2 regions of the Aneurinibacillus sp. XH2 genome follow, and region 2 is predicted to be linked to the other one. Evidence: predicted binding sites of a transcription regulator. Region 2 holds the regulator's gene; the other holds the start of a gene.
What was found. Region 2 encodes NrdR, which represses ribonucleotide reductase genes. Its sites were predicted from a motif close to AACACNATATATNGTGTT; they were not measured.

Region 1 (16,274 bases), 1.7 Mb from region 2:
TGCTCATGCCTTAAGAGAAGTAGCAGCTATTAGCTATTTATTAGGAAAAGGATATGATCCAAGAACAGCTCACCGAATAGTCGAATCATGGGAAGTATCGGATTGAGAGCATACCATTGTCTTTTCGTCGAGTTTTACGCAATAGTTACTTTAAAAAATAAAGTATAATCAAATGCAGTATAGGTTCTTGTTTTTTCACCTTGGGTGAAATTACTATTTTGCAAAACGCTCAATTAAAAACCGGCATCATGGAATTATCCAAGATGCCGGTTTTCTTGTTGCTTTACTTACGAGCAACGGGAATAGCCGCATGCTTCGCAATGTTTGCAGCCTTCTTCCGCCACAAGCGCCGCGGCGCCGCACTCAGGGCAAAGATCAAGTCCTTCGCGATAGACATCGCCGTCTTCATCGCGCTCCGGTGCATTCATCGGTACATCATTTGTGGATGCAACTGATTCATCACTATTTTCTCCGTCAAGATAGAACTCAATCGCTTTCGCCACCGCGTCCGGAATCGAATCTACGCGGTTTGCACCAAAGCCAACCGCACCGGAACCCCCGATCCCTTTAAGGTGCTTAATCAGCAGACGCGCTTTGTTACCGTCCGGCAGTTCACCGAAACGCAAGAAGAGCGTAGACACGCGGCCAAGCGCTTCGGACATCGCAAATACGTCGCTTCCCGCTTTGCCTACATTTACGATTACTTCAAACGGCGCTCCGTCCACTTCATTTACCGTTATGTAGGCTTTACCGAGCGGAGTCTTCATTTTGTATGTCGCGCCTTTTAGCTTAAGCGGGCGGCGGCGGTAATCTTTCGTCGGCGGTACTTCATCTACGTCTTGAGCCGGAGCGGCTTTTTCTGCTTTTGATTCCCGAGCCGTTTCTTTCTTTCCTTCTTTGTTTTCATCTTTCGTTGTTAGAACTTGCACGTCACGGCTGCCGTCACGGTAGATAGTGACGCCTTTGCATCCGAGATCGAAAGCGAGCTCATACAATGCTTTTGTATCTTCAATCGTAAAGTTGGCCGGCGCATTTGCTGTTTTGCTGATGGAGCTGTCCACCCATTTCTGGATAGCGGCCTGCACCCGTACATGGTCTTCGGCAGATAGATCCATCGCGCTGACAAAGTAATCCGGTAGCGTATCGGAATTGTTTTCTTCCATCCATTTTTTCGCGATCGGTACATACTGTTTGTCGAAACCAAGGCGGCTTTGACGGTAATATTCGAAGGCATAGAAAGGCTCAATGCCTGTCGAAGTTCCTACCATCGTTCCTGTACTGCCGGTCGGAGCCTGTGTTAAAACTGTCACGTTGCGCATGCCACGCTCCCGTACCGCATTGCGTACTTCTTCATCAAATTGCTTCATGAAGCCGCTCTTAAGGAACAGCTCCGCGTCGAATGCCGGAAAACTTCCCTTTTCCGCCGCGATTTCTGTAGAAGCAAGGTACGCTTCGCGCGCGATAAAGTTATACAGCTTGTCCAAGAATTCGAGCGATTCCGGGCTGCCGTAGCGAATTTTTAAGTGGATGAGCATTTCTGCCAGCCCCATCGTGCCAAGACCGATACGTCGCTCTTTTTTCTGGTTCGCTTCATTTTCTGGGAAATGATACGGCGTTGCATCAACGACATTGTCAAGGAAACGTACAGAATGACGCACTGTTGTTCTGAGATTTTCCCAGTCTACATCGCCGTCTTTCGTGAATTTTGAAAGATTAATCGCAGATAAGTTACATACACCCCATGCAGGAAGTCCTTGTTCTCCACACGGATTTGTACAAATAATGGGGTTAAAGTACCAGCTGTTAGACATCTGGTTATAGTATTCCATAAATACAACGCCCGGTTCGGCTGATTTCCATGCCGACTCAATAATGGTGTGCCACATGTCGCGGGCGCGGACTTTTTTGTACACGCGTACCGGTTTTCCGAGTTCTTCCCACTTTTGCAGGTTTCCATCCCAAATTTCATCGTATTCCGGATCGGTCGTATCCGGGAATTTCAGCTCCCATTCCAAATCTTCTTTAACAGCTTTCATAAAACCGTTACTGATGCAAACCGACAGGTTAGCGTTTGTAATCAGGCCCATGTTCTGCTTGACTGTAATGAACTCAAGCACATCCGGGTGCCAGTCATTCATCATAAGCATTAAAGCCCCACGGCGCGAACCTCCCTGTTCAATTAACCCGGTCGTATAGCTAAACAGACCACCCCAGGACACGGAACCGCTCGAAGAACCGTTTACGCCTTTTACCTGGGCGCGACGCGGACGAAGCGAAGACAGGTTAATGCCGACGCCGCCCCCGCGGGACATAATTTCCGTCATCTGAGTGAGCGTCTCCATAATACCGCCCCTGCTGTCGTGCGGAGACGGAATCACGTAGCAGTTATACAGCGTTAGCTCATCATTCGCGCCAGCGCCCGCCGCGATCCGGCCACCCGGAACAAGCTTCCAGTCATCAAGAAGCGCGCGGAATTTCTTTGTCCATTCTTTTCTCTTCTCCGGTGTTGTTTCCACGGACGCGATCGTCTTCGCCAAGCGCTCCCACATCTCTTCTGGCGTACATTCCAACGTCCGCAGCGCTTTGTCCGCTTCTGTCACCACCATCTCCCCGTTACGCAGTCTAACATGAATGGTATCGCCTTCACGCTTTTCTACAACCCCGACTTCTTTTTTCGGGAACTTCGGATCATCTTTCGTCAAAACAAGTACAGTGTCGCCGACCTGTACATTGTCTGGATTCGGATCTTTTAACGCGTAGCGGTCGAGGAAAATTTTTTCACTTAACCCTTCAAGCTTCGTTTTTCCCGCTGTTTCGGTTGTTGCCTCCATTTTTTATCCTCCCATTATGTGAAATATAAATTGACCAAACTTCTCATGTCTGATACATTTGACTAGTGCCCTCTTAGTCTAAACCAACCTTTACTATTACGTCAATATATTGAGTTTATGTTTAGATTTTACCACAATATATAGTTAATTTCCTATCTTTTTGGTAAAAAGCGTTCGACAAATTTTTTTATGTAAAATCTTTTATAAATTTCTATTTCCTCCATTGTTTTACAAGAAACAGGGAGGGTTACAAAGCATACAAAGCATTTTTCCAGTGCATGCAAAAAGGCGAAAAAACAGCAGGGAGCGGTATGACGTTTCGCTATAATATAAACTGAGGCTTTCTCAAAAGGGGAAGTGAGGAAGTTTTCTATTACTCGAAACGCTATATTTAGATTTATTGGCAAAAATGAATATTTATATGTAGGTATTGTTTCATACTAAAGGGGCTGGCTCATGACTTTTGAGACAGCCCCTCCAAGCGGCCGTTACAGGCCGCTTTTTTCTAGCGTTTGAAATTCCATTCGTCACACCCGTATTTCTCGCGCGCCAGTTGTTCAGCAAGCTCCGCTTCCTCAGCCGTTAACGTATCGTCCACCAATTCTACACCAAACCCCTTGGCAAACCCTTCCCGAAACGCTTTCCGCGCCTCAGCAAGCGTCACCGGAGTCTTACGCACCTGATTAATCGCCACCGCCTTGTCGGCAAAATTTTTTTTAAGACGGTCTCGTACACGCTCATTCGGATGACGTATAATATCGAATAACATATCGATATCTATATCCAGCAAAATTGAGCCGTGCTGCAAAATAACCCCCTTTTGCCTTGTTTGCGCGCTTCCAGCCACTTTCCTCCCTTCCACGACCAATTCATAAGAAGAAGGGGAGTCAAAGCACGCAGCTGAAGATGGGATGGCAAACTTTGCATCGTCCGGATGAACCATATCTGCCTGAAGCCCTAGCAACCGAAACCCTTCCAGCAATCCTACGCTGATCACACGGTACGCGTCGGTTACGCTGGACGGCATGGCCGGGTGGGATTCAGACACTACGACACTGTATGTCAGCTCCTGATCGTGCAGCACGGTGCGACCGCCCGTCGCCCGGCGTACAAAGCCTAGACCATATTCGCGCACTTTATCCAAATCAATTTCCTTTTCTGCTTTTTGAAAATAACCAATCGATACGGTTGCCGGATTCCAGGTGTAAAACCGGAGCGACGGCTTCGTTTTGCCTTCGCTATGTACAATAAGCACCGCTTCATCAATCGCCATATTCATCGCAGGTGAATGTACCCCCGTATCAATAAAACGCCACTGTTCCATTTCTTTTGCCCCTTTCCGATGTTCCTCCTTACTTATTGTAGCATATTCCACAAATTCTCTCGCTTTGTTCTATTGTTTGGAAAACACCGGAAGCCGATTGAATAATTTCCCGTTTGAAAAAATAAAAGTTGAGGTAAGATATGTACATGAAAAAATTCCGAGAGTATCACAAAGGGGGAATTGCGCGATGAGGGATTTGTGTATTTATTGCGGCGAAGAGCTGGTACTCTGGGAACGAAACCGGAGCTATTGCTCCAAATGCCGGGAGGCGGCCGAAGTCGTATACGCCGATGATACGTATTATGATGACGATGAGTTACGTCATGACGACTACTACATTGATGAGTATGAAGAATTTCGCTACAAAAGATAAGCGACGATCGTTAGTGCAACAAAAAAGGAGGCCTGCTGGTCTCCTTTTTATTCTTTTACATATCCTTCATCTTCTGTATAGTCTTCCAGCAAATCTGGATTGCCTAATACAGATACGACGCGGGCGTCATCCAGCATATCTTCGTATTTTTCATGTAGCGGATCCTCTGTATTAACCCCGATATAGTTGCCCTCCATATCCGCAAGCAAAAAGCCTTCAATCTCTTCCACATAGCCGACCGATTCTTCCGATTCCACATACATATCATTATAATCCAGGCGCGCCTGTTCCCCGAAATCAGAAGGGGTATCCGAAGTACCGTATCTCGCCACTTCTTGCATCGCATCTTCCGCATCATAAAACGTGGCATCCCACGTATCATAGGCGTACGCGGCAAACGGCGGGGCAAGTATATCCTCCTCCGCCGGACGACGGCGCGATACATACTCCTCTTCTGCATGCTGCACGCAGCGCAGCGCGGTCGGCAGCACCTCCAGCCGCTCGTACGGGATATCGGCACCGCATACTTCACACATACCGTACGTCCCTTTATCCATTGCCGTAAGCGCTCGCTCTATGTCGTGTATTTCTTCCTCGCTATGTTCATGTAATGCAATGTCTTTGCCTCGCTCAAACGTTTCGCTACCATGATCGGCCGGATGGTTGTCATAGTTGGACAGATCACCCACTGTTTCCTTCATGGCCGCCCGTCCAATACCATATGCATCATCCGCTTCAAGGCGTTTTTTTATATCCTGAAGCTGGGTCTCGAGCATGGAACGAAAATGAGAAAGCTCCCGGTCTGTTAACATCCCAGAGCATCTCCTTCCTGTCTAGAAATGTAAGCCACCCAACCGCGGCCCTTCTGAATCATAGTATCTGCACTCCGACATACAAAATACCACCCGTGCCGCAAAGGCAGGGTGGTATTTCTTACATTACATATCCAGCAACCCATTTATTCCTTTGTGTACCGCAATACAGGCTTGCGCGCGGCGAGCACCTCATCCAAGCGACCGACCACCGTATTATGTGGCGCCTCTTGTACGATTTCCGGCGTCTCTTCCACCTCTTTTGCAATCTGAATCATCGCTTCAATAAATTCATCGAGCGTTTCCTTCGACTCCGTTTCCGTCGGCTCAATCATGAGGCATTCTTCTACGATAAGCGGAAAATAAATCGTTGGCGGGTGATAGCCGAAGTCAAGCAGACGTTTTGCAATATCAAGCGTACGCACGCCCAATTTTTTCTGCCGCTTGCCTGAAAGAACGAACTCATGCTTGCAGATATGATCAAATGGCAGGTCATAATATTTTGCCAATTTGCGCATCATATAATTTGCATTCAAAACCGCGTGTTCGGACACAAGACGCAGCCCTTCCGGCCCCATCGTGCGGATATACGTATACGCACGTACGTTAATGCCGAAATTTCCATAATACGCCTTAACGCGGCCGATCGATTGCGGGCGGTCAAAATCAAGGCGATACATATCGCCTTCCTTGACCACAAGCGGCTTCGGCAAGAACGGAATCAGCTCTTTTTTCACGCCAACTGGACCAGACCCCGGGCCGCCACCTCCATGCGGCGTAGTGAACGTTTTGTGCAAATTCAAATGCACAACGTCAAATCCCATATCGCCCGGACGTGCCTTGCTGAGAATAGCATTCGCATTCGCGCCGTCATAATACAGAAGGCCGCCTGCTTCATGCACAACTTCCGCGATCTCTACAATGTTTTTCTCGAAAAGACCGAGCGTGTTCGGATTCGTGAGCATCAGTGCTGCCGTATCCGGGCCGACCACCTGGCGCAACGCCTCAATATCCACGAATCCATTCTTATCGGAAGGAACGGTTACGGTCGTAAAACCTGCTACGCTTGCGGACGCCGGATTTGTGCCGTGTGCTGAGTCTGGAACAATGACTTTCGTCCGATTCTCACCCCGGCTTTCGTGATAGGCGCGGATAATCATCAAACCGGTCCACTCACCCTGCGCCCCCGCCGCCGACTGAAGCGTAACGGCATCCATACCGGTAATTGCCGCCAAATCCCGCTGTAGTTCATACATCAGCTGTAGCGCGCCCTGTACCGTCTCTTCCGGCTGATACGGATGGATACATGCAAACCCCGGATAACGGGCCACATCTTCATTAATTTTCGGATTGTATTTCATCGTGCAGGAACCGAGCGGATAAAATCCGGAGTCAACGCCATGATTGCGTCTGGAAAGCTCCGTATAGTGGCGCATGAGCTGCAATTCACTTACTTCCGGCAGTTCCGCCGGCTTCTCGCGCAAATATTCTCCCGGAATGGCAGACGCAACATCGACTTCCGGCACATCGCACGCTGGAAGCGAATAGCCCACACGACCCGGTTTGCTCATCTCGAAAATCAACGCTTTATCTTTCGCAAGCTCCGTTCTCGGCATTGTTTTAAGCATAGCGCCCTCCCTCCAATCCTTTCACCAGTCGGTCAATTTCTTCTTTCGTTCTTAATTCCGTTACAGCAATGAGCATATGCTGTCCAAGTTCCGGATAATCGCGCGACAAATCAAAACCGCCGATAATCCGTTCCTTCAACAACTCTTTATTGATCTCGCATACCGGACGCGGTGTTTTGATAACAAACTCATTAAATACCGGGGAGCTGTACGCCACTTCGTACCCTTCCAATTTTTCGATTTCCCTTTTCGCATATTGCGTTTTCTGTACATTCAAAAGGGCCATCTCCTGTACACCCTGCTTGCCGAGCGCGGTCATTGCCACCGCCGCCGCCAGCGCATTCAATGCCTGATTCGAGCAAATGTTAGATGTCGCTTTCTCCCGACGAATGTGCTGCTCGCGCGCCTGCAACGTCAATACAAAACCACGGCGCCCGCGTTCATCTTTCGTCTGGCCGACAATCCGACCCGGAATCTGACGCATCAACTCTTTTTTCACTGCGAAATAGCCGCAATGCGGTCCGCCGAAAGCCATCGGAATCCCGAACGGCTGTGCATCACCAACAACCACGTCAGCTCCGAACTCTCCCGGCGGCTTAAGGATGCCCAGCGCAAGTGGATTGGCGCTTACAACGAACAGCCCGCTATGTTTGTGTGCAATTTGCTCAATGCTTGCCAGCTCTTCGATTCCACCCAAAAAATTTGGATACTGTACAAGAACAGATGCCGTATTCTCATCAACCGCTTTCGCAAGCTCATCCAAATCAGTCAGTCCATTTTTCAAGCCAACTTCGACCACTTCCAGCCCCTGGCCTTTCGCGTATGTCCGCAAAATAGAACGGGCTTCCGGATGCACGGCGCGGGAAATGACAACTTTTTTGCGCTTCGTTTTACCGGCCGTCATCGCCGCTGCTTCCGCTAGCGCGGTCGCTCCGTCATACATGGACGAATTCGCTACTTCCATGCCAGTTAATTCGCAAATCATCGTCTGAAATTCAAAGATAGCCTGCAATTCACCCTGGCTAATCTCTGGCTGATACGGCGTATAAGCGGTATAAAACTCCGAGCGGGAAATCACATGGTTCACTACACTCGGAATATAATGGTCGTACGTGCCAGCGCCAAGGAAGCAGACGTAATCGAGCGCATTTACGTTTTTCCCTGCCAGTCGACTCATATATTTGGTTAGCTCCGCTTCCGGAATGGCTTCCGGAATGTCAAGCTCTCCTTTAAAACGCACCTCTTCCGGAATATCAGAGAAAAGCTCCGCCACATCTGAAATGCCGAGCTCCGCCAGCATTTCCTGACGATCGGCTTCCGTAGTTGGAAGGTATCGGTATTTCACGACTTACTCCTCCTCTTTGATAAACGCTTCGTACTGTTCTGCTGTCATCAATTGCTCAAGTTCTTCCGGATTGGACATTTTTACAATAACCATCCAGCCTGCGCTATACGCATCGTGATTGATTGTTTCTGGCGCTTCTTCCAGCGCACCATTTACTTCTACCACTTCTCCACTTATCGGCGAATAAATATCGGATACTGCTTTAACCGATTCGACGGTACCCATGCTCTTGTTCGCTTTCACAACAGCACCTTCTTCCGGCAGTTCGATAAATACGATATCGCCGAGCTGTTCTTGGGCAAAATGCGTGATGCCGACACGTACCCGTTCTTTATCGAGCACCTCTACCCATTCATGTTCGTTGCTGTATTTAAAAGCTGCTTTTACTTTGCTCATACTTACATCCTCCGGGTTTCTTTGTTTATTTTTTGTCTTATATTTTGGGCCGCTTATAAAACGGCGTGCTAACGACTTTAGCTTTGAGGCGTTTGCCGCGGATTTCTACGTCCACTTCCGCACCAAGATCGCTATACTCCCGCTTAATCAGCGCAAGTCCGACATTTTTCTTCAGCGTCGGCGACTGTGTACCGGTGGTTACTTCCCCGATTTTTTCTTCTCCCGCATACACCGGGTAGTGCGAGCGCGGAATCCCCCGTTCAATCATTTCGATGCCAACCAGCTTACGCGGTGCTCCGCTTTCTTTTTGCCGCTTCAACACCTCCTGGCCGATAAATGGAACCGGCTTGTCAACCTTAACCGCAAAACTGAGCCCAGCTTCAATCGGGCTAATGTCTTCGCTTAACTCCTGCCCGTACAGCGGCAAACGGGCTTCAAATCGCAGCGTGTCCCGCGCTCCAAGCCCGCACGGCAAAACGTCATCTCCGCCCACTTCCAGGATGTTCTTCCATAATACGCGCGCATCTTCCGGTTTGACATATATCTCGAAACCGTCCTCTCCTGTATATCCGGTGCGGGATACAAGCGCGCATACACCTGCTAGTTTCACCTCTGGCTTAAAGTGAAAGAAACGGATTTCAGATAAATTGGTATCTGTGAGTTTTTGGAGCACCTGTTCGGCCATGGGCCCCTGTAAAGCGAGCTGGGCCGTTTCATCTGATATATTACGCAAAATCATGTCGCCTTCCGCGTGCTGCTGCATCCAGGCTACGTCTTTCTCGATATTGGCCGCGTTAATGACCAGCAAATAATGATCTTCGCTCAACTTATATACCAGCAAATCGTCGACCGTACCACCGTTCGGATAACACATAATAGAGTACTGTGCTTGGCCTACGGCTAGCTTCGAAGCATCGTTTGTCGTGATTTTCTGTATGAATGCGAGCGTATCCTTCCCTTTCACTTCCACTTCGCCCATGTGCGACACATCAAACAGGCCCGCTTTTGTACGTACCGCTTCGTGTTCTTTTTGAATGCTAGAAAACTGGACAGGCAGTTCCCAACCACCGAAATCAATCGTTTTAGCCCCGTATTCCCGGTACAAGGGGTAAATAGGCGTTCGTTTTAAGGCTGACATCGTGTATAAGACCTCCCTTGTTTGTCGCTGGCTAATTAAGAAAAGCTCGCAGGCATTGCCACTCGCCCTTTTTCCATAAAAAAGGACAGAAATAGGGTATCATCCCCATCTCTGTCCTTTGTACCTGAGAGCTACCCGGCTTCTCAAAGCGCCGGTTTCCCCTTTGGTGGCCCGCTCAAAGCGCGAGCTCTCTCCAGAGGCGCGTCCCGCAGAGGTACTTTTGCCTGAGAGATTGATAAGGTGGGTTTGCTCCTTCGGCGACGCATCAAGCGCGTTCTCTCCCTCTGCTTTCATCCGCACGATATTTTATTATTGGCAAAAATCAAATATGTAATCCTTTTCTATGGTACCATGAATTTTAAAAAATGCAATGCTTTTTTTGATAAAATCTTAACAAAAAACAAAAAACAGCTATAAACATTTGTTTTTAAAACAAAAAAATAATATATCTCTTCTAAAAACATGAGAAAAGTGATGTAAACTCGAACATTATCATTCTTTCTTGTTCTCCGTTCCACACGCTTCTCTTCTTTGGAAATAAATAGGCAATGGAAACACCCCACGCGCCTTTCTCTTGTATTACGGTATAAACCGAAATTTGAAAAACTTACTTCTTCAACTCCCTCACCTAACAAAAAATGGAACGCACAAGCCCCGTTTCTTCTGGTGCATCTATTTCTTATTACGTCTCGGCTCGAAGACACATGTATATATAGGTTCCGTCTTGGTTAATACGATGCAATCGCCTTCCACCTCGATCTCAATCGTTCCATATCCCAGAATTTCTTGAATCTCCGGTGGCAGTACTAAATTCCCCTGTTCATCGATCCGGCCAAGCAACGGTTTTTTTTCCATTGATATGTGTGTCCCTCCTTATGGCCTGAAAGTTTCAACTGCTCCCACCCACGCTAATAGTAAAGGTAGGGAGAGCCTGTGCAATTTTAGTTATTCTACCTTTCTTATCCATTATTTCATCTCTTTCTTGCGGATTCAACACCTAAAATATAAGCCTTATATCCTGTTACTATAGAATTATTTTACTAAATCTCAGCGGAGAGCGGAGGAAAAAGTAAATAAAAAACCTTATTATAAAAGTATCCAAAAACCCTTTGTATAAGAAAAAGGAGGGGGGATAGACAGATGTTGTCAAACTGCGCCGCATGCGGCAAAGTATTTATGAAATTTTCAAAACCCGTATGTCCCGACTGCGCAAGCAAAGAGCTGGATACTGCGAAACGCATTCGCGATTATTTAAAGCAGAAAGAAAAACGGAATGCTCCCCTAATCCAGGTTTCTCAAGATCTTGACATTCCGGTTCGTTATATCGAGTACCTGATTCGCCAGAAATACTTTGATCTTGCACGCTACCCAAACTTACAATACCAATGTAAAAACTGTGATACGCTCATCTCATCCGGTGAATATTGTGCAGCATGTGCTGAAACATTGCGTAATCATTTGCTCAGCGTACAAAAAGACAAGACAAAATCCGATAAACAAAACGACGAGTCCCACGAAAATTTCTATAGATCACGGCTATAACTTTCTCGCTTCAGCATACACATGTACAAATACACTCTCTACTATGTGTATGTAACGGATGTGAGGAAATGAAATCGACAATCGCGGGACAGAAAACTTGGTATAATTTTTTATTATTATTTCTGCTCTATATGAATCTCGTGCTTTCTTTCGGTCTCGTGTACTGCGCGCTTGAATGGCTGGGACTTGGGTTTATTCTTGATCATTACGCCTCAGCAGCGCATCAAAACCAATGGTATGACCGGATTACCCGGTCCTTTTATTTTAGCGCGATAACACTTCTCTCCGTCGGGTATGGCGACTTAAGTCCTTTTGGTCTTGCGCGCGGCGTCGCAATGATCGAAGCGATGGTAGGATATGTGCTGCCGGCCGCCCTCGTCATTCGATATGTTATTCCTCCGATCGCTCCCCCTAAACGGTTTCGGCTTCCATCTCACCGCAAGCCGGAAAAGTAAAAAGACGAGGCATGCCAAAGCTTTTGCCCCGTCTTTTTGCTTTAATGAACGTTCAGCTTTTTAAAGTTTCCACCTTTTACGTTATGGATTGAGCCGACTGCAAGAAACGCCGCTTCATCTATATCTTCGATGATCGCTTTAAGCTTTGCTTCTTCCAGACGGGTAATTACGCAGAAAATGACTTTTTTATTGTCCCCTGTATATCCGCCTTCCCCATTCAAATACGTAACGCCCCGGCCCAAGCGCGCGAGCAAGGCCTCACCGATTTCTTCATATTTATCGCTAATAATCCACACCGAACGCGATTCATCCAACCCTTGGATTGTCACATCGATCATTTTAAACGCGATATAATACGCGATCAGCGAATACATAGCGCGATCCCAGCCAAATACAAATCCGGCGCTACCCAAGATAAAAATATTGAAAAACATAACCGTTTCCCCGACAGAAAACGGCATTTTTTTGTTAAACAAAATAGCGACAATTTCTGTACCATCAAGCGAACCACCGTAACGGATCACCATTCCCACACCGATGCCCAAGATGATTCCGCCAAACACAGCCGCAAGCAACGGATCAGCCGTCACTTTCTGAACCGGATGGAGAAGCGTTGTACCTAACGACATCACTGCAACGCCCAGCAATGTGGATATGGCAAACGTTTTTCCAATTTGTTTATATCCGACAAAAAGAAATGGAAGATTAAGAAAAAATAAGAAAATGCCCAGCTTAAGTCCTGTCAAATGTGAAAGAATAATAGAAACACCAACAATTCCTCCATCAATAATATTGTTCGGTACAAGGAAAATTTCCAGCCCGACCGATACGAGAGCAGCACCCAGTATGATAAACAGGGCACGTTTTAAAATTTTGGGTGTCGAAAGTCGTTTGTGCGTGCGCTTGTGTGCTTGAATATACTCCACGAATTTCCTCCTAATACGTAAATTTTTTCACTTATATTATACCAAAACTGCACTCAAAAAAGCACATAAAATACAGGCTTTACTCACATGGGTCTGACAAAAAGAAATGGAGGATGAGTGCCGGTAACTTGTATAAATGTTTGCCTTTTTGCGCATGCTACATTTGCGTATGCATCGGAAAAAAGAGGGTGGATTTCATATGACAGACATCCCTGTTTCTTTTCAAAGAGACTGGATTGACGGATTGAAGGCGAGAATGGCAGAAGACGGACCTTGGCACCATAGAGAATTGTACCGCCTGGCATGGGAAGCGGCGCGAGCAAGCGCGGTGCATGACTTCAATGAATTGCAGTGCCTGCGTCATCTGCCACATTTTACGCCCCTGCCGCATCAAATTGAGACGGCGCAAAAGGTCATCTGCGATATGCATGGCCGCGCCCTGCTTGCAGATGAAGTAGGTCTCGGAAAAACCATTGAAGCTGGTCTTGTATTGAAAGAATATATAGTACGCGGTCTGGTCAAAAAAGCGCTAATTCTCGTGCCTGCTTCGCTTGTCGTGCAGTGGGTGCGCGAACTAAATAACAAATTTTTGATCTCAGCGGCGGCGCAACGCAAAGAATACATGTGGACTCAATATGATATTCTTGTCGCTTCGATTGATACGGCAAAACGCCCGCCTCACCGCGATATCGTGCTCAATCAATCGTATGACCTGGTTATCGTGGATGAAGCGCATAAATTAAAGAATAAAAACACAAAAAACTACCAATTTATCCAGGAACTCAAAAAGAAATATTGTCTGTTGTTGACCGCCACTCCGATCCAAAATAAACTTGACGAATTGTACAACCTGATTACGCTCCTAAAGCCGGGTCATCTCGGGCAATCAGCGCAATTCCAGCAAAGCTACGTCCAAGGAAAACGTCAAGTAAAAAACAACGAGATGCTAAAAAAAGAGTTAAAAAAAGTGATGGTTCGCAACCGGCGCGCCGATGGCAAAGTCGAATTTACAGCCCGCCACGTCATCACCGTGCCTATCGAACTGTCGCCGGAAGAAAAGCATTTATACGACAGCGTAACCCGCTTTGTACAAGAACAGTATCATAGCGAAGGCAGCGGGTACAAAAACCCGCTCGCGCTTATTACGTTGCAGCGCGAAATTTGCAGCAGCCGGGACGCGGCGCTTGTCACGCTGGTTAATATGCACAACCGTGCGCCCGAAGATTCGCCATTGCGCCAGGAAATCCGCAGACTGCTGGATATTCTTAAGCAAGTGACCACCCATAGAAAAGCGGAAAAAGTCATCGAAATTATCAAGGAAGCGGATGATAAAATTATTATCTTTACCGAATATCGGGCAACTCAACAGTATTTGCAGCATATTCTCGCCCAGCATGGCGTAACGTCCGTTCTCTTCCGCGGCGGCTTTAAACGGAGCAAAAAGGATTGGATGAGCCAATTGTTTGAACACCGAGCTCAAGCGCTAATCGCTACAGAAGCGGGCAGTGAAGGCATTAACCTGCAATTCTGCAATCGGATTATCAATTATGATATGCCTTGGAATCCAATGCGTGTTGAACAGCGGATCGGCCGCGTACATCGCCTCGGGCAGACGAGAGATGTTTATATCTACAACTTGGCTACCCAAGGAACCATCGAGGAAAAAATTCTCCATCTGTTGTATGAAAAAATCAACCTATTCGAAATGGTGATCGGTGAACTGGAAACAATCATCGACCGTCTTCATTTACAGAAGTCATTCGAGAAAAATGTCATTGATATTCTTCTATCTTCACAATGCGAAGGAGAGTTGACAATTAAGATGGACAATTTAAGCCAGGTCATCCAATCGGTACGCGAATCGGTTCAACCGGCCGTGCCGACAACCGATGCATGGAAAGGAGGGGTGCTACCTTGAACCAAGCCCAGGTCCGTTCTTTTCTTGAGCGATATTTCGCCGCCCATCAAGCCCATTATGTCGAACAGCATCCTGCCTATTTCAAAGTAGAACTTCCAATCGAGGTTGATAAAGATCTGGGAAACCGTCCTTTCTATTGGACGTACGTGGAACGGCTAAACCTTGAGCCGCAGCCAATGTGCATGACGTTTATCTTCGATAATGCCTCGCTTCCTGAAGGGGTGAACGGGGAGGATATTACCTTCGGCTCACCGCGGTTGCAGCAATTCTTCGCCTCCGCACAACGCCATGGCCGTTATATCCGCCTGTATGAGCACACTGATCCTCCGAACGGCTCTAACTTACATTTTGCCCTAACTCCATGGCTCGGCATCAACTACAAAATTTCCTTTATTTGTGATCGAAAAAAAGATCGGCTCCTTTCGCTCGGAATAAACCTTATACACGGGCAAATCAAAGAAAACTTTTTCGACTATCTTGAGGCGCGTAACATCCTTCCCGTATTGCCGGATTACGCTTATACCATGCGTCCGATTTTCAGCATTGATTCAGCCGTCCAGCATCTTGAGCGGCACGTGCAAACAGCCATTGACGCAGAAGATAAAACATGGGCCTGCGAAGCCCGCTCACGTCTTGCGGCCGAACTTGCGCAAATCGAACACTTTTACGCAAGAAAAACAGCAACCGAAGATGAAAATGAAGAACCTGTATTGAATCATAAAGAAAAACGAGCGGAAGAACTACGCTGGCAATACGAGCCACGGATTGAGGTAGAAATTATTAACGGCGGAGTGTTTTATCTGTCCCATACACCCGCGCCCCCCGCATGAAAACCCGGGCGCGGCATAGTTACGCGCCCGGGTTTTTACCTCTGTCTTGCCTTCGCTTCCGGTGAAACAACATGCCAAACGCCAGCGGCAGCACTCCGAACCAGCGATACATCCACGCTTCTTTCGGCTTTTTTACCCGCTGCTCCTTCGGCGTCTCCAGATACTCGACAAAACGTTTGGTCAAATATCGCACATATTCCTGTGAAGACATGCGCACACGCCTCCTCAATATCACTTGTTACTTATAGCGTGTCCGTTTCCCCCCGTTTTCAATCGTTCTGCGTCAAAAATCGCCGAAACGCCGGATGTGCCCATAGTTCGTCCACAATCTGAGCCACGCTTTTTCCATCGGTCACAAGCTGGACAGGGGCAAAATCGTACAATCCTTCACGTTCCTGCATAATGCGCCTGACATTCCGCTCTACATCCCCCGCAAGCAACGGCCGGGTCGCATCCGCGTGCAACCGGGCTACAATCGTTTCCGGTGTCGCGCGCAAAGCAACAGCAAGACCATGGCGGACAATCAATTCCACATTTTGCTTCCGGGTTACTACCCCGCCTCCAGTCGTCACTACCTGCGGAATCGAACCGTTCAATACCTGGGCCAACATCTTCGTTTCCAGCGCTCGAAACCCTTCTTCGCCCTGCTCCCTGAAAATATCCCGGATTTCCTTTCCGGTAGCTTCCACGATGCAATGATCAACATCTACTTGCTTCCAGCCAAGCCGCTTGGCGATAGCCTGGCCAACTGTCGTT
Region 2 (16,274 bases):
GTACATCAACCGTTTCCTGGATTTTCTTAAAAATTTCTTCATCCGGAAGTACATACCCTTCGTCCGATCCTGGCGGACGATAAAAGGCACAAAAACGGCAGTATGTGTCGCACACGTTTGTATAGTTAATGTTGCGCCCGATTACAAATGTTGCAATCGGCTCCGGATGCCACTTCTCCATCACTTTATTAGCATAGTAACCCATTTTTTCGATTTCATCGCTTTCATACAAACGGAGGCCATCTTCCAATTCCAGCCGTTCCCCGGCCAGCGCTCGTTCCAATATTTGGTCAATCGCCACGATTTATCCCTCCAAACGTTACATTCACCCTTTAATGGTAACACAATGCCCCCTGCTTGCCTACTGCTCCATCAGGCCACTTCGTTCGTCTTCACTTTTTGTCATTCACTACAAGTAAAAAACTCATGTAAACTGCCCGCTCGTCCTTTTTCCATTGTCTCATCTAGTCTTTCTTTACAGTTATTTGCGGATACGGCGATTGATTCCATCCACCTTGTACGCATCCGTATAATAGCGGATCCGTTCCATAATTCGCATCGCTTTTAACTGTTCGACCCCTGCCTTTTGCGAATGAGCAAGGTGCTCCTCCAGTTCATCATACGTATAATTCGACGTATAAAGCACAGGCAAATTTTCGCTTACCCGGTATTGCAAAATCGCGCCTAGGACTTCGTCACGTGCCCAAGGCGAAAGCGTTTCAGCTCCGATATCATCAAGAATAAGTACGGGCACTTCTTTCAGCACCGCGATTTTTTCTTGAACCGTATTATCATTCAGCGCATCTTTAATTTCCCGGAAAAAGTCGGGCGTATACACCATAAGCGAAGCAATGCCGCGCTCAGCCAGCTTTTTGGCAGCCGCACCCATCATGTAGCTCTTGCCGACGCCAAACGGACCGTAGAAATACAGCCCTTTTGTCCCTGGCTTTCCGGGCTCGACCGTTACACAAAAATTCATAACGGCATTGATCGCATCAATTCTCTCTTTATCTCCCTCTATTGAAGCAAAAGAAGCAGCCAAAATTTCCTTCGGGATATGGTGTGTACGAATTAGCTTTTCTCGTTCTTTTTGTTGCCTGTCAAGCATATAAAGCTTACAAGGAGTATGGCGCACTTCAATGGAAACCCCGGTCCAGCCAAGTTCCGCCCTGTGGCCCCACAATAGATTCGGACATTTGGCAAGCCCGGGGCAACGGCGGCAATGGCCCGCTTCATCAATAGCCTGCTTGATACGGGAAAGGGATCGCATAATATGAATCGTTTCAATCTCCGGATGCTTTTTTCTCAACTCTATAACTTCCGGCTTTACCGTCACTTCATTGACAATTTCCTCGAATGAATAGCGCCCGTTTACCTTATAAGAAGACAATAGTTTATTCACACGCTGCATATTCTCCTCTCCCTTACTGCTTGCTTTCTCCCAGCGCTTTCAACAGTTCTTCCATTCGTTTTCGCTTTCTTTCATACTCTTCATCTATCATTTCCACCTTGGATGATTTTGCAGTTTTCCCCTCTGTCACCTGGTTTTTTTGCCGCTCCAACTGCTCCAGTATGAGCGGCGGAATCTCGTCTTTACGCCGCTTGCTTCGTCCGCCAGAAGAGGCGCGAGTAAACACTTTTTTATCGGCAGAAGCCGCCTTGGCACTTTTCCGTTCTGAATAAAATTGCCGGGCCTGGCGCTGCGCTTCTTGTACAGTTCTAATGTTATTCCGCTTCCAGTGACCGGCGATTTTATAAATGATGTCTTTTGGCAGCTGCCGGTCATATGTCATCATAACGTACTCCAGCAGCACATTCACTACTCCAGGAGGAAGCTGATACTCCTCAAGCAATTCTTCAACGATCTTCTGATCGGCTGGAGCAATCTTGGCTCCTCTCTGATAAAGTCCTATAAGTTGAAAAGGCGAAAGGGAAGATAGGCGCAACGCATGACTTTCCGCCTCCGTCAGCGCCTTTTCTTCCCGCTCTTTCCGTTCTGTCTCCACCGTATCTGAGTGAAACACAATTTCTTCCCGTGACACGATTTTTGGGGCCCGGCCATTCTCCCTGCGGAACCAGTCTTTTACCAGACGGCGTAGCGAAGCGGTATCAATCGTATCATATTCGATGACAGAAGGCTCTTGCAAAAAGCGAGCCATTGTTTCATTATCAATGCCATATAGGAAGGCCAGGCTTTCTAACTCAGCCTTTACTTCTTTCGTAAACAGCCCATCTTTTTTAATCATCTTAGGAAGCGAAGCTTCCAAAAACTCAAAATCAAGGCGAGAGTTCGCGTAATTTAGCCGCGTCGCCGCCATCGGATCAAACAAGGGCAGCGGACTTTCTTCCCTCACGTCTTTAAGGAAATTATACGTCTCAGTGCCCTTTTCTACCGTAATTTCACTCAGGGAAAGATGATAAAACACTTCGTCAAACGCTTTCGTAATCCGTTTTCTCTCCACATTCTCCGGCAAACGATATTCCTCCGGGATCGAGAATTGGCGCCGCAGCTTGCGATAAAATTCTTTACCTACCCGATTCAAAAGCATAATGCTTAACGTGTCGTCACTAAAAAAAATATCCGGCGAATGAGGTGGCTGTAAAATATATTCAAAAATACGCTGTCCGTCCGCCTCAATTTGATATACTTCCAAAAGTCCGATCGCTTCTAATTGATGTCTCGCCTTTACAATGACATTCAATGGAACTGCCATTGTTACCATTAATCTATAATGCAACCCCTGCACAGCCGAAAAATTCGCCAGCGAAAGGTTATAAAGCAATGTCTGGTACAGTGCGACAGGTAGCGCCCCGACCAGCGGTTGGTACAGATGAATCAAATAACTGAGTTCCACATTGCTAATCGGCCGCCTCACCCGGATAAGGTAGGGATCATTCGGGACGGTCTCCTGCCATCTCACCCGTATCACTCCCTATGCCATCAATTTTTTCGTTTTTTATTATAGCATCACCGCCGCTATTCTTCGCAATCTTACACCGCGTGACCGGCTCGTGTTCTATTCTTTTTTCCTGCTGTTACGAATTAATTCTTCAAGTTCCTGGACAAATACATTAATATCTTTAAACTGACGATATACAGAAGCAAATCGCACATATGCCACTTCATCAACATCATAGAGCGCATTCATGACCAATTCCCCAATGTCTTTGCTTTGCACCTCGGATCTGCCACTGTTGCGCAGGTCTCGTTCAATTTTATCGACGATCGACTCCAGTGTTTCTAAGGGAACTGGACGCTTCTCACAGGCCCGGATGATTCCACGTAAAATTTTTTCTCGGCTGAATTCTTCACGGGCGCCATCTTTTTTCACGACTAATAACGGTGTTTCTTCCACGACTTCAAATGTAGTAAAACGCCTTGTGCACTCTTCACACTCACGACGCCGTCGAATCGACTTTCCATCGTTTACCGGGCGCGAATCGAGTACCCTTGTTCCGTTGTGAGCACAATAAGGACAACGCATGTCATCAACCCCACTCCATTGCGTACTTTTCCCTAGTTTGTCCCAGAAAAAAGCTGTAGTCAAGTCCAAAAACATAAGAAAACGAGACAACCCGATATGGATTGTCCCGTCTTTCTATGCCGGAAATACCATTTCAAACCGTAATTACACAGTTACTTCCTGTTTTTTTTTCGCGTAAGCAGCGGCGGACACATGCTTTGTCAGATCAAGCACACGGCAGGAATAGCCCCACTCGTTGTCATACCAAGCCAACACTTTTACTTGTTTATCACCCATTACCATTGTAGAGAGCGCGTCAACAATGGAAGAATTCTCATTGCCGTTAAAATCTACAGATACAAGTGGCTCTTCCGTATAGCCGAGAATTCCTTTCATGCTATCCTCGCTCGCCTCGCGCAGCACGCGATTTACCTCTTCCACCGTTACGCTTTTCTTCACATTTACCACCAGATCGACCACGGATACGTTCGGTGTCGGAACGCGGAGTGCAAAACCGTTCAGCTTGCCTTGCAGCTGCGGCAACACGCGTCCAACCGCCCGAGCAGCGCCTGTTGTCGTCGGGATAATTGCCTGCCCGCACGCACGTGCTCTCCGCAGATCTTTATGCGGATTGTCCAGATTTTTCTGATCATTTGTGTAGGAGTGTACGGTTGTCATCATTCCATATTCGATGCCAAACGCTTCGTCTAACACTTTTGCTACTGGAGCAAGGCAGTTAGTTGTGCAGGAAGCGTTAGAAATGATGTGATGTTTTTCGTAATCGTACATATCTTCGTTAACGCCCATGACAATTGTTACGTCGTCGTCTTTGCCCGGTGCGGTGATAACAACCTTTTTCGCGCCAGCTGTAATATGTTTGCCTGCGCCTTCTTTATCTCGGAACTTGCCTGTCGCTTCAATAACAACTTCGACATCCAATTCTTTCCACGGCAAATTAACCGGATCGCGGTCAGAAACAATTTTCGTAGCCCGACCGTTTACGATAATCATATCATCTTTTACTTCTATATTATCGGAAAGGTTACCGTGAATTGTGTCATACTTAATCATGTGAGCAAGCGTTTCAACAGGGTAGCTCGCGTTGATTGCTACCACTTCAACTTCCGGATCGTTCATCGCTTTACGGAATACCATCCGTCCAATACGTCCAAATCCATTAATGGCAATTCGTGTCGTCATTAATACGTTCTCCTCCCCGGATATGTTCCATACTATTACAAGTATTTATTATAATAAGTATGACACTTTTTTCAATATGCCAACCCAAATTTATTAATTTCTAAATATTCAAACAAAATAAATGCAGCAAAATACAGTCCTGCTTTCTCTGAATAAAACAGAAACTCATTTTGCTGCTTGTCTTACTTCAAAACGCCAAACTCGTCCGCATAAATTTTTTCGTACCGTTGTTTGTAGTATAATGCTCGCTGTACATAATGCCGTGTTTCGCCAAACGGAATTTGTGAAATATGCTCTGGTGTTCCATCCCAGACTCCGCGCTCCATCCATTTTTTAACATTTCCTGGACCAGCATTGTACGCCGCGATCACAGCATACGGGTTATGATTAAACATTTCGTACAAAAATGAAACATACCATGTTCCAAGAAAAATATTTGTATCCGGTTCGTCCAAATAATCGACCGCCATAGGCGACATTTTTGTCTGCCGGATTGCCCACTCCGCGGTCGCAGGCATTACCTGCATTAAGCCAATAGCCCCTTTTTTCGATACGCGGTTCTTATCAAATTTGGATTCCACTTGAATAATCGCCATAATTAGATACGGATCTACCTCAAACTGCCGCGCCGATTTACGGATTTCCTCTTTGTAATATACAGGGTACATCGCTTTCCAGATAACAGGCGCGTCCAACAGCAGAAAAACCACCAGAAGACATAGGAAAAATAATGCATGTTTTCGATTCAATCGTTTCATCCTCAACCCCTTCACTACAATCGTACTTTATCGTTTCGCGCCTTTATCTGACGAAAGCAGCTGTTCCATCAGTTCATCCACCTGTTCCTCTGTTTCCTTTAACGTGCCGCTATTGTCAATTACATAATCCGCGCGGAGCTTTTTCTCTTCTACTGGCATCTGTGACGCAATGCGACGCCGCGCCTCTTCCGCGCTGAATCCATTGCGCTTTATCAGCCGTTCCAACTGCTGTTCGGGTGTGCAATAGACAACGATTACCTTTTCCACCATATATTCGAGCTTTGATTCATAAAGAAGCGGAATGTCTAATACAATAAGTGACACGCCCTCTTCCTGCGCTTCCTGCGTCAGCTGACGCATACGCTGCCGTACCGCCGGATGTACAATGTCATTTAAAGCAAGCCGCGCTTTTTCATCGGCAAACACGATCGAACCTAATTTAACCCGGTCAATCTCTTCACTGTCAAGCAGAATCCCTCGTCCAAATCGCTCGACAATAAGAGACCAGGCCTCTTCACCTGGTCGAACGACTTCACGCGCAATAATATCCGCATCGATAATACGGGCATCGCGCTCGGCCAGCATCCGGGATATCGTGCTTTTACCGCAAGCGATGCCGCCTGTTAATCCAACAATCATGTCCTTTCAACTCGCTCTCAAATCATTTTAAAAAAACCGCACAAAATCAGCAGCACCCCTGGCAGATACGTCATCCGCTTCATCCAATCCGCTTCCGAGTAGATAAATCCAATCTTTAAACCGATCAAAATAAACAAACAGTTACTTACTCCGATTAGCAGCGCCGTTACCCAAGGTTCATATCCAATAAGCGCCGCGCCGATCCCCGCGCCAAATGCGTCTAAAGAAAGAGCAAGCCCCAGAAACATGGCTTCCACTCCAGAAATTGTCCCGGAACGGTCAATATCCGCTTCAATAGGTCTTTTCAAAATTTGTATAACAAGACCGAGCGACTTAATTTCAAAAGCAACTAGCGAACGAGGTTCCTGCGCCTGTCGTTCTTGTTCCATTTCCTCTTGTTCTTCGCGCGCTTGCTGGTGCTTCACATTATATATTGTCCATAGCCCGATGCCAATTAAAATCAAACCGCCAACATACTGTGTGGCAATGGGCGATAAAAAATAGGTCAACCACTTGCCCAGATACATAGAAACGAGAATGACCAGTGCCGAGCATGCAGTAATAATAAGAACGGAACGCACCGGAATTTTAATGCGGCGCATTCCGTACGTAACCCCTACACCAAAACCGTCAAGGCTGACCGCAAAAGCCAGCACCAGGAGTGAAAAAATGTGCAGCACCTTATTTCCTCCTTCCCATCCATTATTCTTCGTGCGCTTTGTTTTGCATGGGCACCTGTTACAGTATATGAGAAGGAAAGAAAGGGGTGCCTCTTAATTGCGTGGCTGGCAATTCGGGCAAATATGTGTGCCACGGCCCCCGACAACAAATTTTTCGATCAGGGTGCCACATACGAAGCAAGGTTCTCCCGTACGCCCGTATGCTTTTAACGTGTGCTGGAAACGGCCCGCTTCTCCCTGTCCATTTACATATGACTTAATGGACGAGCCGCCTAATGAAATGGATTTCTGCAAAATTTGTACAATGCTCACATGCAGTTTCTCCCATTGATCATCCGTTAATTCGTCCGGGGTTTTCTCTGGATGGATCCCGGCCTGAAACAGCGCCTCATCAACATAAATATTCCCCAAACCAACGATAATTTCCTGGTTTAACAATAAAGGCTTTATTTTTGTTTTTCTCCGCTCAAGCCTTTCTTTCAAAACAGCTGCGGAAAATGCTTCATCCAGCGGCTCCGGTCCCAGCTTATGAAGAGGAGGACCAGCCATTTCCTGTCCTTTCGGGAACAAGTGCATTGTCCCGAAAGTACGCACATCTTTATACCGCAGTTCCGTTTCGTCCGTAAACCGGAAAATGACGTGCGTATGCTTTTCTACTTCATCTCCTGTCCGATAGAGACCGTAACGCCCCTCCATACGCAGGTGAGACACCAGCACATAATCATCCAGATAAAAAAGCAAAAACTTTCCGCGCCGACCGATTTCCCGGATTGTCTGCCCTTTCAGCAACTCAACAAACTGCATGACATCATCCGGTGCTTTAATTAAGCGCGGCAGACCCACAATAACATCGGCAACTGTTTTGCCGATGACCAGCTTGCTTAGCGTGCGCCTGATCGTTTCCACTTCTGGCAATTCTGGCATTCAGTTTCTCTCCTTTGCTTATCGCTTTCTCTACATTTACTTCTACTTCGCTTCGTACCAGTTTATTCCATAATTCACATCCACTTTCAGCGGAACATCCAGCGGTAGTGCATTTTCCATCACATCCGGTACAAGCCTGCACATCGTTTCAAGTTCGTGCTCTGGCACTTCAAAAATTAATTCATCATGCACCTGCAAAAGCATGCGGCTCGCCAGCTTCTCGTCTTCCATCCGCCGCGCCACATTCACCATCGCCAGTTTAATAATATCAGCCGCCGTCCCTTGAATCGGCGTGTTCATTGCCGTACGCTCGGCAAAGCTACGCTGGTTAAAGTTACTGCTATTAATATCAGGCAAATACCGGCGGCGATTCAACATCGTTGTTACGTACCCATTTTTCCTTGCCTCAACGACAATATTGTCCATATAACGCTTAACTCCCTGAAAGACGGAGAAATAACGTTCGATAAATTCAGCCGCTTGTTTTCGCGTGATATGCAAGTTTTGCGATAAACCGTAATCGCTGATCCCGTACACAATACCAAAATTAACCGCCTTTGCCTGACGGCGCATAAGCGATGTCACTTCGTCTTCTTCTACCCCAAATACATCCATCGCGGTGCGGGTATGAATATCCATATCTTTGCGGAACGCATCAATTAAATTTTCATCCTGCGAAATGTGTGCTAAAATGCGCAATTCAATCTGTGAATAGTCGGCGGCAAGAATATACCAGCCCGGCTCAGACGGCACAAATGCCTGCCGAATTTTTCTTCCTTCTTCCAGGCGGATTGGAATGTTCTGCAGATTTGGCTCCGTGCTGCTTAGACGTCCGGTCGCCGTAACCGCCTGATTAAATGATGTATGAATTTTACCTGTTTCTTCATGAATTTCCTTCTTTAACCCTTCAATGTACGTTGACTGTAATTTACCCAGCTGGCGGAATTCAAGAATAAGCGGCACAATTTCATGGGCTCCCTCCAACTTCTCAAGCACATCGGCGCTCGTTGAATAACCGGTCTTCGTCTTTTTGATCACAGGCAGTTGCAATTTTTCAAATAAAATCTCACCCAACTGTTTCGGCGAATTAATATTAAATTCCGTGCCGGCAAGGCGATGAATTTCCTTAGTAAGCCCTTCAAGCTTCTCCTTAAGCTCCACACCCATTTCATCGAGCCGTTCTTTATCCACACGTACGCCGCGTTTCTCCATTGCGCCGAGCACGGCCGCAAGCGGCAATTCTAAATCATACAACAGATCTGTAAGCCCTTCTTCTCTCAAAGTACTGTTCATTCTATCATAAAGACGATAGATGGTATCCGCTTTGCGCACAATGTGCGGCCCTAGAACCGATATGTCCGGTACGGAGCGTTTGGCTCCTTTTCCATATATCGTCTCGTCAGAGGCCAGCTTGATGCCGTATCTTTCCGCCACATCACACAATTGATGATTCGTCTCCGATGGATTGCTTAAATAAGAAGCAAGCAATACATCAAAGCTGATCCCTTCCAGCGAAATGCCCTTCCATGCAAGCGCCACCTGACTGCGCTTAGCATCATATATCCATTTCCTCTGTTCTGGGTCAGCCATCCACTCCACAAGCGCTGGCCATTTGACCTGCCCAAACGGCACATACAGCCGTACATCTTCGCTCACCAGGCTAACGCCATGAATCGGAGCTCCATGGTAATTTTCTGCGTCCACTTCTACCATGACCGCCATAGGCGACGTTAGTTTGTCCGCCCACTTATCCCTGTTCTCTTCTGTAATCGTCACAAATTCGATCTCTTTCTCTTCCTGTTGCAGCAAAGCGTCCGCTTCCGCTGAATCAAAGCCCAGACGCTCCAGCAGGGATTTAAAAGCGAACCGCTCCAGTACCGGCACAACCTTTTCCCGTTCATACGGCTTATATTTAAGCTCATCGAGCGAAAGTGCAATCGGCGCATCACGAAGAATTGTGGCTAACTGTTTGCTCATGCGCGCATCATCCGCATGTGCCTCGATTTTCTCCTGCAACTTTTTACCTTTTACTTCAGAAACGTGCTCAAGAACGCCTTCCACCGTCTTGAATTCATGCAGTAATTTAAGCGCTGTTTTCTCGCCAACCCCCGGAATGCCAGGAATGTTGTCAGAGGTGTCACCCATCAGTCCTTTTAAATCAACAATCTGCGCAGGCGTCAGACCATACTTCTCATCAATCTCAGCCGGAGAATACCTTTCCACTTCGCTAATACCTTTGCGTGTCAAGGCGACATGCGTTTTATCTGAGACGAGTTGCAGCATATCCTTGTCTCCAGATACGATCAGCGTCTCAAAGCCGTTTGCTTCCGCCCGCGCGGATATCGTTCCGATGATATCATCTGCTTCGTACCCGTTCAGCTCGTAATGCTTGACGCCAAAAGCTTCGAGCAATTCTTTCAACAGCGGAAACTGCGCGGACAGCTCACTCGGCGTTTTTAGACGTTTGCCTTTATAATCTTTATATTCTTCCGTCCGGAATGTAACCTTGCCCGCGTCAAACGCTACCAGCAAATGTGTCGGTTTCTCCTCTTCCATCATGCGCAACAGCATAGTGGTAAATCCGTACACCGCATTTGTATACAAACCCTCTTCTGTCGTCAGAAGAGGAAGTGCGTAAAAAGCCCGGTTGGCAATGCTGTTGCCGTCAATAATCATTAATTTCTCGTTCATTTCCATTCCACGCCCTATTCTTTAGCGAAATAAGCATATACGCTTCCATCATACCATAGAGTTTGAAGACAAAACAAAACGCTGTCCATAAAAAGGACAGCGCCAGACTACCTGTAACATGGATTTTTACTTTTGAACATTCAGGAACGGAATGGCTCCACCGGTAGTGCTTGGCAGCTTACCGTCCCACTTCTCAATCGCTTGAATTTGTGCCTCGATTTCGCGCAATTTTACGAGTTCAGGCGTTACGTTTTCCTTCTGTAGGCGAAGTGCTTCGGCGTTCGCCTGCGCCTTGGTAATGGTTTGCTCTTTCTCAATCTTCACCCGTTCAAGATCCAATTTCGCCTTCAGTGCTTGCTGTTCCGCGATTTGTTTCTGCTCAATCGCGCGATTATACTCATCGCTAAATTTAAATTCAGTAATATTTACTTCGTCAAGTGCCATATGATATGTGCTTAGCTTTTTAGCAAGCAACTCCTTTACCTGCTGGCTAACTTCCGAACGCTTGGAAATAAGCTGTTCGGCCGTATAGCGGGCCGCGACCGCTTTGAGTGCCTCTCCGATGGCCGGATCAACGATTCTCGCTTTATAATCTATACCAACATTTTGATACAATTTGTTAACGGACGCTGGATCAATGTGAAAGTTTACCGCCATCTGCGTTGTCACAACCTGCAAATCCTTTGAAGCGGCAGACGCTTTGCTTTCTGCTTTCTGTACACGAACTTCTATCGGCATTACTTCCTGAATAAACGGAACTTTGAAATGAAGCCCTTCATCAAATACTTTCGGTTGCACAGCGCCCAATTGCACAACAATTCCCCTGTGTCCAGGCGGAACGACCGTAAACGATTCAAACGCTAAAATAACAAGAATAATAACAGGGATAAGAAATTTTAGAATTTTTCCCACTTTAAAGTTTTCACTTCCCATTTGTACAACTTTTTTTTCGCTCACGCTGCTTCCTCCTCGTATCTTTTTCTCATTATGTAATACGGTTCGCCTAGCCTCAAAGTTTCTTTTTTCAATATTGTCAAAAATAATCATTTTCTTTACCATAAATAAGGAATCTATAATAAATTCATAATATGTATAAATAGGAGATGCTATGAACAAACAACCGATTTTTTCACCTTATCTAGCTCTTGTCATCGCAACCATCGCGGTTTCCACTTCCGCCATCTTCGTAAAACTTACGGATGCGCCTGCGGGCGTTATCGCCACATATAGGCTGTTATTTACCGTGCTTTTTATGCTTCCGTTCGTGTTATGGAAGCATGCCCATGAAATAAAGAACATATGCGCCCGCGATTGGGTTTTCTCTGCGATAGCTGGGGTATTTCTTGCGCTTCACTTTATTCTCTGGTTTGAATCGCTAAACTACACGTCAGTGGCCAGTTCGGTCGTGCTTGTGACCCTACAGCCGCTGTTTTCATTTGTAGGGGCTTATTTCTTTTTTAAAGAACGCGTCTCCTTAGAGGGAATAATCGGCTGTCTGCTGGCTGTAGCCGGAAGCGTATATATCGGCTGGAGCGATTTCCGCATCGGCGGCACGGCGCTGCTCGGCGACATTCTCGCTCTTCTCGGCGCGGCAACTGTCACGGGATACTGGCTATTCGGACAAAGCGTTCGTAAACGCCTCTCCCTTATGATGTATACGTTTGTCGTATATACAATTAGCACTTCTGTATTACTGGCATACGATTTATCACTCGGCTTCGCTTTGTATCCTTATCCAGGAAAAGATTGGCTTGTTTTTATCGGGCTTGCCGTTTTTCCGACTTTGCTTGGACATACGGTTTTTAATTGGGCGATTAAGTGGTTAAGCGTAAATACCATCTCCGTAGCTATTCTCGGGGAACCGATCGGGGCCGCTATTCTCGCTTATTTTATTCTTGGCGAAAAAATAACAGCCGCCCAACTTATCGGAACAGCTGTGATTATTAGTGGCATCTATTTGTTTATGCGTTACAATCAGCCCACAGCCCGCTAGCCTAAAAATTTTGGCGGCTGATATTTTGGAAGAATAACTGTAAATGTCGTCCCTTTCCCTTCTTGGCTTTCCACATGAATCGTGCCATGATGCGATTCTACCAGATGTTTAACAATGGCAAGTCCAAGTCCGGTGCCTCCGGATTCGCGTGAGCGTGCTTTGTCCACACGGTAAAAACGCTCGAAAATGCGCGGGAGATGTTCGGGCGGAATGCCGATCCCGGTATCAGCAACGATCATTTCCACGCTTTTGTCTTCACGCTCACACAATGTAATGGTTACCTCCCCGTTTTCAGGTGTATAGGTAATGGCATTGCTTACCAAATTCAGAACAATTTGCTGGAGGCGGTCACGATCCGCTTCCAGTGTAATGTTTTCTTCCGTAGGAAGATAAATGGCGATGTTTTTGGCACGTGCTTCTTCCCGCACAATTCGTACGGTTTCTTTAATTAACTTACTAAAGTTAAGTTCTTCTATTTTCAATAGCATTTTTTTCTGTTCGATTTTCGATAAATCAAGAATATCGGTAATCAGGCGATTAAGACGATCGCTTTCCTCATTAATAATCGTAAGAAAAGAGCGGCTGATATCCGGATCTTCCAACGCACCATCCAAAAGCGTTTCAGTGAATCCCTTAATGGAAGTAATCGGCGTTTTTAATTCGTGAGAGACATTGGCAACGAATTCGCTCCGCATTTTTTCCAAACGGCGGATTGCGGTAATATCGTGCAGAAGCACAATCACTCCCTTGATTTCGCCTTCTTCATTCGTATACGCTCCCAGATTGACGTCAATAATATGCTCCTCAGGATAGTAAACATGAATTTCTTCACGTATTTTCTCTCCGGTTTCCAGGCAACGGTCAATCAGTTGGCTTAAGCCTGAATTCTTACCGACTTCGGTATGGATATGGCCAAGAAAATCTTTCGCGTTATAGCCCAGCAATTGCTCCGCAGCCGTGTTCATCATCGCAATGCGGCGCGTATCACTAATCAACATCATTCCGCTGAACATATTGTTCAGAATACTCTCCAGCCGTTTCTCATTCTCCCGAATAGCTGACATCTGTTGCTCAAGGCTGACCGCCATGAAATTAATCGCCTGGGCCAGCTGCCCAATCTCCCCTTTGGCGTTCGTGCGAATACGGTTTTTAAACTCCTTGCGCGTAATACATCGAGCCACCCGGGTGATTTCTTCAATCGGTTGGGTAATGCTTTTCGTAATGCGCGTGCTGATGAAACCAAACAGCAAAAGCGTGAACACAAGCACACCGCCGAGACTCATCCACAGTTTTTTCACGGTTTCCTGTACACGTGTCACTTTAATAGACGCGCGTACAATTCCTTTAATATCCTGCCCTTGTTTCAGCGGCACAGCGACATACATCATATCATAATGAAGCGTCGCGCTATACCTTACAGCCTGTCCCACACCTGTTTCCAGCGCTTTGCGGACTTCTGGCCGATTGGCATGGTTCGGCAGCGTTGCCGGATCATGCTCCGTATCAGCCAATACATCTCCCTGCCGATCAAGCACTGTAATGCGTGCTCCAATATCATCAGCAAACCGCTTCATGCGTTGTTGCAAGAGATCAGTTCTGGTCATCAAACCAGCATACTGCACATCATCAGCGATAATACGCGCTTCTGTCGCAAGACGTTCTTCCAACACGTCAATGTACAGAGACTGCAACATTTTCGCAAAATAAATGCCAAGGATAAGCAAAAGAGCACCAATAATTATAAGAAAAACAAAGTTAAGGCGAATTCGGAATTTCTGCATGCTATCCCTCTAGTTTATAACCAAGGCCGCGCACCGTTTTGATATATTTCGGCTGTCTTGTATCTTCTTCAATTTTTTCCCGCAGATGGCTGATGTGCACATCAACAATCCGCGAATCGCCAACAAAGTCATAATTCCAAACGGCGTTCAATAATTGATCCCTCGTCATAACACGCCCCGGATGACTGGCCATATACTGCAAGAGCTCAAATTCTTTCGGTGTTAACTCCAGACGTTTGCCGTCAAAGAAAACTTCGTACTTCTCTGGATAAATCACCAGCTTTCCAATCGTAATCGTTTGCTCTTGCTGCCCTGCCCCGCTTTCCTGCTCCTGATGTCCACTGCGACGTAAAATCGCTTTTACGCGCGCAACGACTTCGCGCGGGCTGAATGGCTTGGTCATATAATCATCCGCGCCGAGTTCAAGACCAAGAATTTTATCAAATTCTTCATCTTTGGCAGTCAACATCAAAATCGGCGTATTCATTTTTTCCATTCTTAGCGTTTTACACACTTCCATGCCATCCATCCCCGGCAGCATAATATCGAGAATAATTAAGTCAGGATTTTCTGCTTCCGCCATTTTTACCGCTGTCGGACCGTCTCCGGCTTTTATTACTGCAAAACCTGCTTTTTGAAGGTTAAATTCTAACAATGTTACAATTGATTGTTCATCATCTACTACAAGTATTTTCTTCACTCTTAGCACCCTTATTTCTTAAATTTTTGGATTTCAGCTTTCGCCTGCTGAATCAAATCATTTGACTCTTTTAACAACTGCTCCGCTTTTTGTTCGAATTGCTTGTCCTGCAAATCATAAAACGTAAATAATTCGCTATGCGCTTCTATCTTTTTGTTAATTCCCTTTAATAGCGTTTCTTTAGCCAGCTCCATTTCCTTCGGAACAGGCGAGTTAAACAAGTCATCATGCATGGATTGAAGGGTTGTGCGACCCTGATCAACCGCATTCATGACTTTTGTCCGCTTCATACCTTTGGACGCCTCATTCCGTACATCTTCCAGCACTTTTCCGAAGTTGTCCAAAGCTTCAAAAGCAGCATCTGACTTTTTTAAAAATTGGCTCTGATAATAAGCCAGATCTTCCTGGCTGGTTGCACACCCACCAAGTACCAACAATACGACCACAAAAATAGCCAAAATCAATCTTTTGTTTGGCATAACTATATCCCTCCAAAGTTATCATACCTTATCGAAAAAATAAGAAGCAAGAAGAGCTTTCTCCTCATCCGGCATAACCATTTGAACGCAGCACACTTTTTCTGCCTGAAACCTGGAAGAAGGCGAATGGCAAGCCAGCCGCAGTTGTTCTTCACGCAAGGCGCGCTCTTTCTCCAAATCCTGAATCCGCTTTTGAAGTTCACAATCACTTGAAGAGGCTTTTCCAAACGCCTGTTTTTTCATTCTTTATAAACTTTATAAATATGAAAATCATATCCTGCAATAAGTTGAACAGAAAATCCATGTGAGAGGTGAAAAGAGTGAAATACGACGACTACTTAGCAATTGTTGACGTATGCCAAACGATGTCTCTTGCTTTTTAGCTATTTCATTTATGTGGTAATCCCTGTCATTTAGCAGGGAATTTATATACATCTGGCTTAATGTTTCGACATGTGTATGGTAGTAAGAGGGTAAGAAAAGGAGAGAGGAAAGGCTACGATGGGCCCTGCCTATAGCCTGAAAAAAGGGAATAACAAGCCATCTGCCGCTGTTTTTCGCGCAGGGCATGTCCCCTTTTCTTCTCTTTCGCTTCTTTCACCACTTGTTTTTTGAAATCAATCGAATACTTTCTTCTTGTCATTGATGTCTTCCCCCTCTGTCACTATAAGTGTAATCAAAATACACCCTTAGTGTCCAACTTCTCTAGGGGGCTAAAGAGATCTATTATGGCGTTGTTTTGCACGAAGATGTTCTGATCGGGGATTTAAGCAGTATCCGAGAAGATGTAGTCGTCGAAGAATCCAGTATTATCGGACGCAACGTGATTGTTGAACCAGCTACTGCGATTGGCAAAAGAGTAACGATTCAAACGGGTAGCTATATTACGGCAAACATGATCATCGAAGATGAGGTATTCATTGGCCCATGCTGTTCCTCATCAAATGATAAGTATATGGGAATGG

Region 1: a site for NrdR is predicted at 2,962-2,979, ahead of ACH33_RS06215 (adenosylcobalamin-dependent ribonucleoside-diphosphate reductase). Genes of this name have one in related genera too.

Annotation. Positions count from the first base shown of each region.
Region 1 is NZ_CP014140.1:1,259,612-1,275,885, reverse strand. Features, by position in the region: gene ACH33_RS06215 (adenosylcobalamin-dependent ribonucleoside-diphosphate reductase) at 288-2,831, opposite strand; gene ACH33_RS06210 (lipoate--protein ligase family protein) at 3,337-4,155, opposite strand; gene ACH33_RS06205 (hypothetical protein) at 4,343-4,528, shown strand; gene ACH33_RS06200 (TraR/DksA C4-type zinc finger protein) at 4,576-5,340, opposite strand; gene gcvPB (aminomethyl-transferring glycine dehydrogenase subunit GcvPB) at 5,487-6,968, opposite strand; gene gcvPA (aminomethyl-transferring glycine dehydrogenase subunit GcvPA) at 6,961-8,313, opposite strand; gene gcvH (glycine cleavage system protein GcvH) at 8,317-8,709, opposite strand; gene gcvT (glycine cleavage system aminomethyltransferase GcvT) at 8,747-9,847, opposite strand; glycine riboswitch at 9,952-10,049, opposite strand; glycine riboswitch at 10,050-10,141, opposite strand; gene ACH33_RS06175 (hypothetical protein) at 10,520-10,702, opposite strand; gene ACH33_RS06170 (hypothetical protein) at 10,988-11,389, shown strand; gene ACH33_RS06165 (potassium channel family protein) at 11,458-11,844, shown strand; gene ACH33_RS06160 (YitT family protein) at 11,886-12,770, opposite strand; gene ACH33_RS06155 (DEAD/DEAH box helicase) at 12,970-14,688, shown strand; gene ACH33_RS06150 (YqhG family protein) at 14,685-15,518, shown strand; gene ACH33_RS06145 (YqzE family protein) at 15,538-15,729, opposite strand; gene ACH33_RS06140 (shikimate kinase) at 15,788-16,274, opposite strand, start outside; gene ACH33_RS06135 (hypothetical protein) at 16,218-16,274, opposite strand, start outside.
Region 2 is NZ_CP014140.1:2,951,352-2,967,625, forward strand. Features, by position in the region: gene mqnC (cyclic dehypoxanthinyl futalosine synthase) at 1-304, opposite strand, end outside; gene dnaI (primosomal protein DnaI) at 482-1,411, opposite strand; gene ACH33_RS14645 (replication initiation and membrane attachment family protein) at 1,425-2,921, opposite strand; gene nrdR (transcriptional regulator NrdR) at 3,018-3,485, opposite strand; gene ACH33_RS14655 (glyceraldehyde-3-phosphate dehydrogenase) at 3,630-4,664, opposite strand; gene ACH33_RS14660 (lytic transglycosylase domain-containing protein) at 4,847-5,422, opposite strand; gene coaE (dephospho-CoA kinase) at 5,450-6,061, opposite strand; gene ytaF (sporulation membrane protein YtaF) at 6,079-6,741, opposite strand; gene mutM (DNA-formamidopyrimidine glycosylase) at 6,835-7,665, opposite strand; gene polA (DNA polymerase I) at 7,708-10,356, opposite strand; gene ACH33_RS14685 (prohibitin family protein) at 10,483-11,313, opposite strand; gene ACH33_RS14690 (DMT family transporter) at 11,465-12,349, shown strand; gene pnpS (two-component system histidine kinase PnpS) at 12,346-14,130, opposite strand; gene ACH33_RS14700 (response regulator transcription factor) at 14,132-14,830, opposite strand; gene ACH33_RS14705 (hypothetical protein) at 14,842-15,309, opposite strand; gene ACH33_RS14710 (hypothetical protein) at 15,331-15,552, opposite strand; gene ACH33_RS19465 (hypothetical protein) at 15,806-15,952, opposite strand; gene ACH33_RS14715 (N-acetyltransferase) at 16,049-16,274, shown strand, end outside.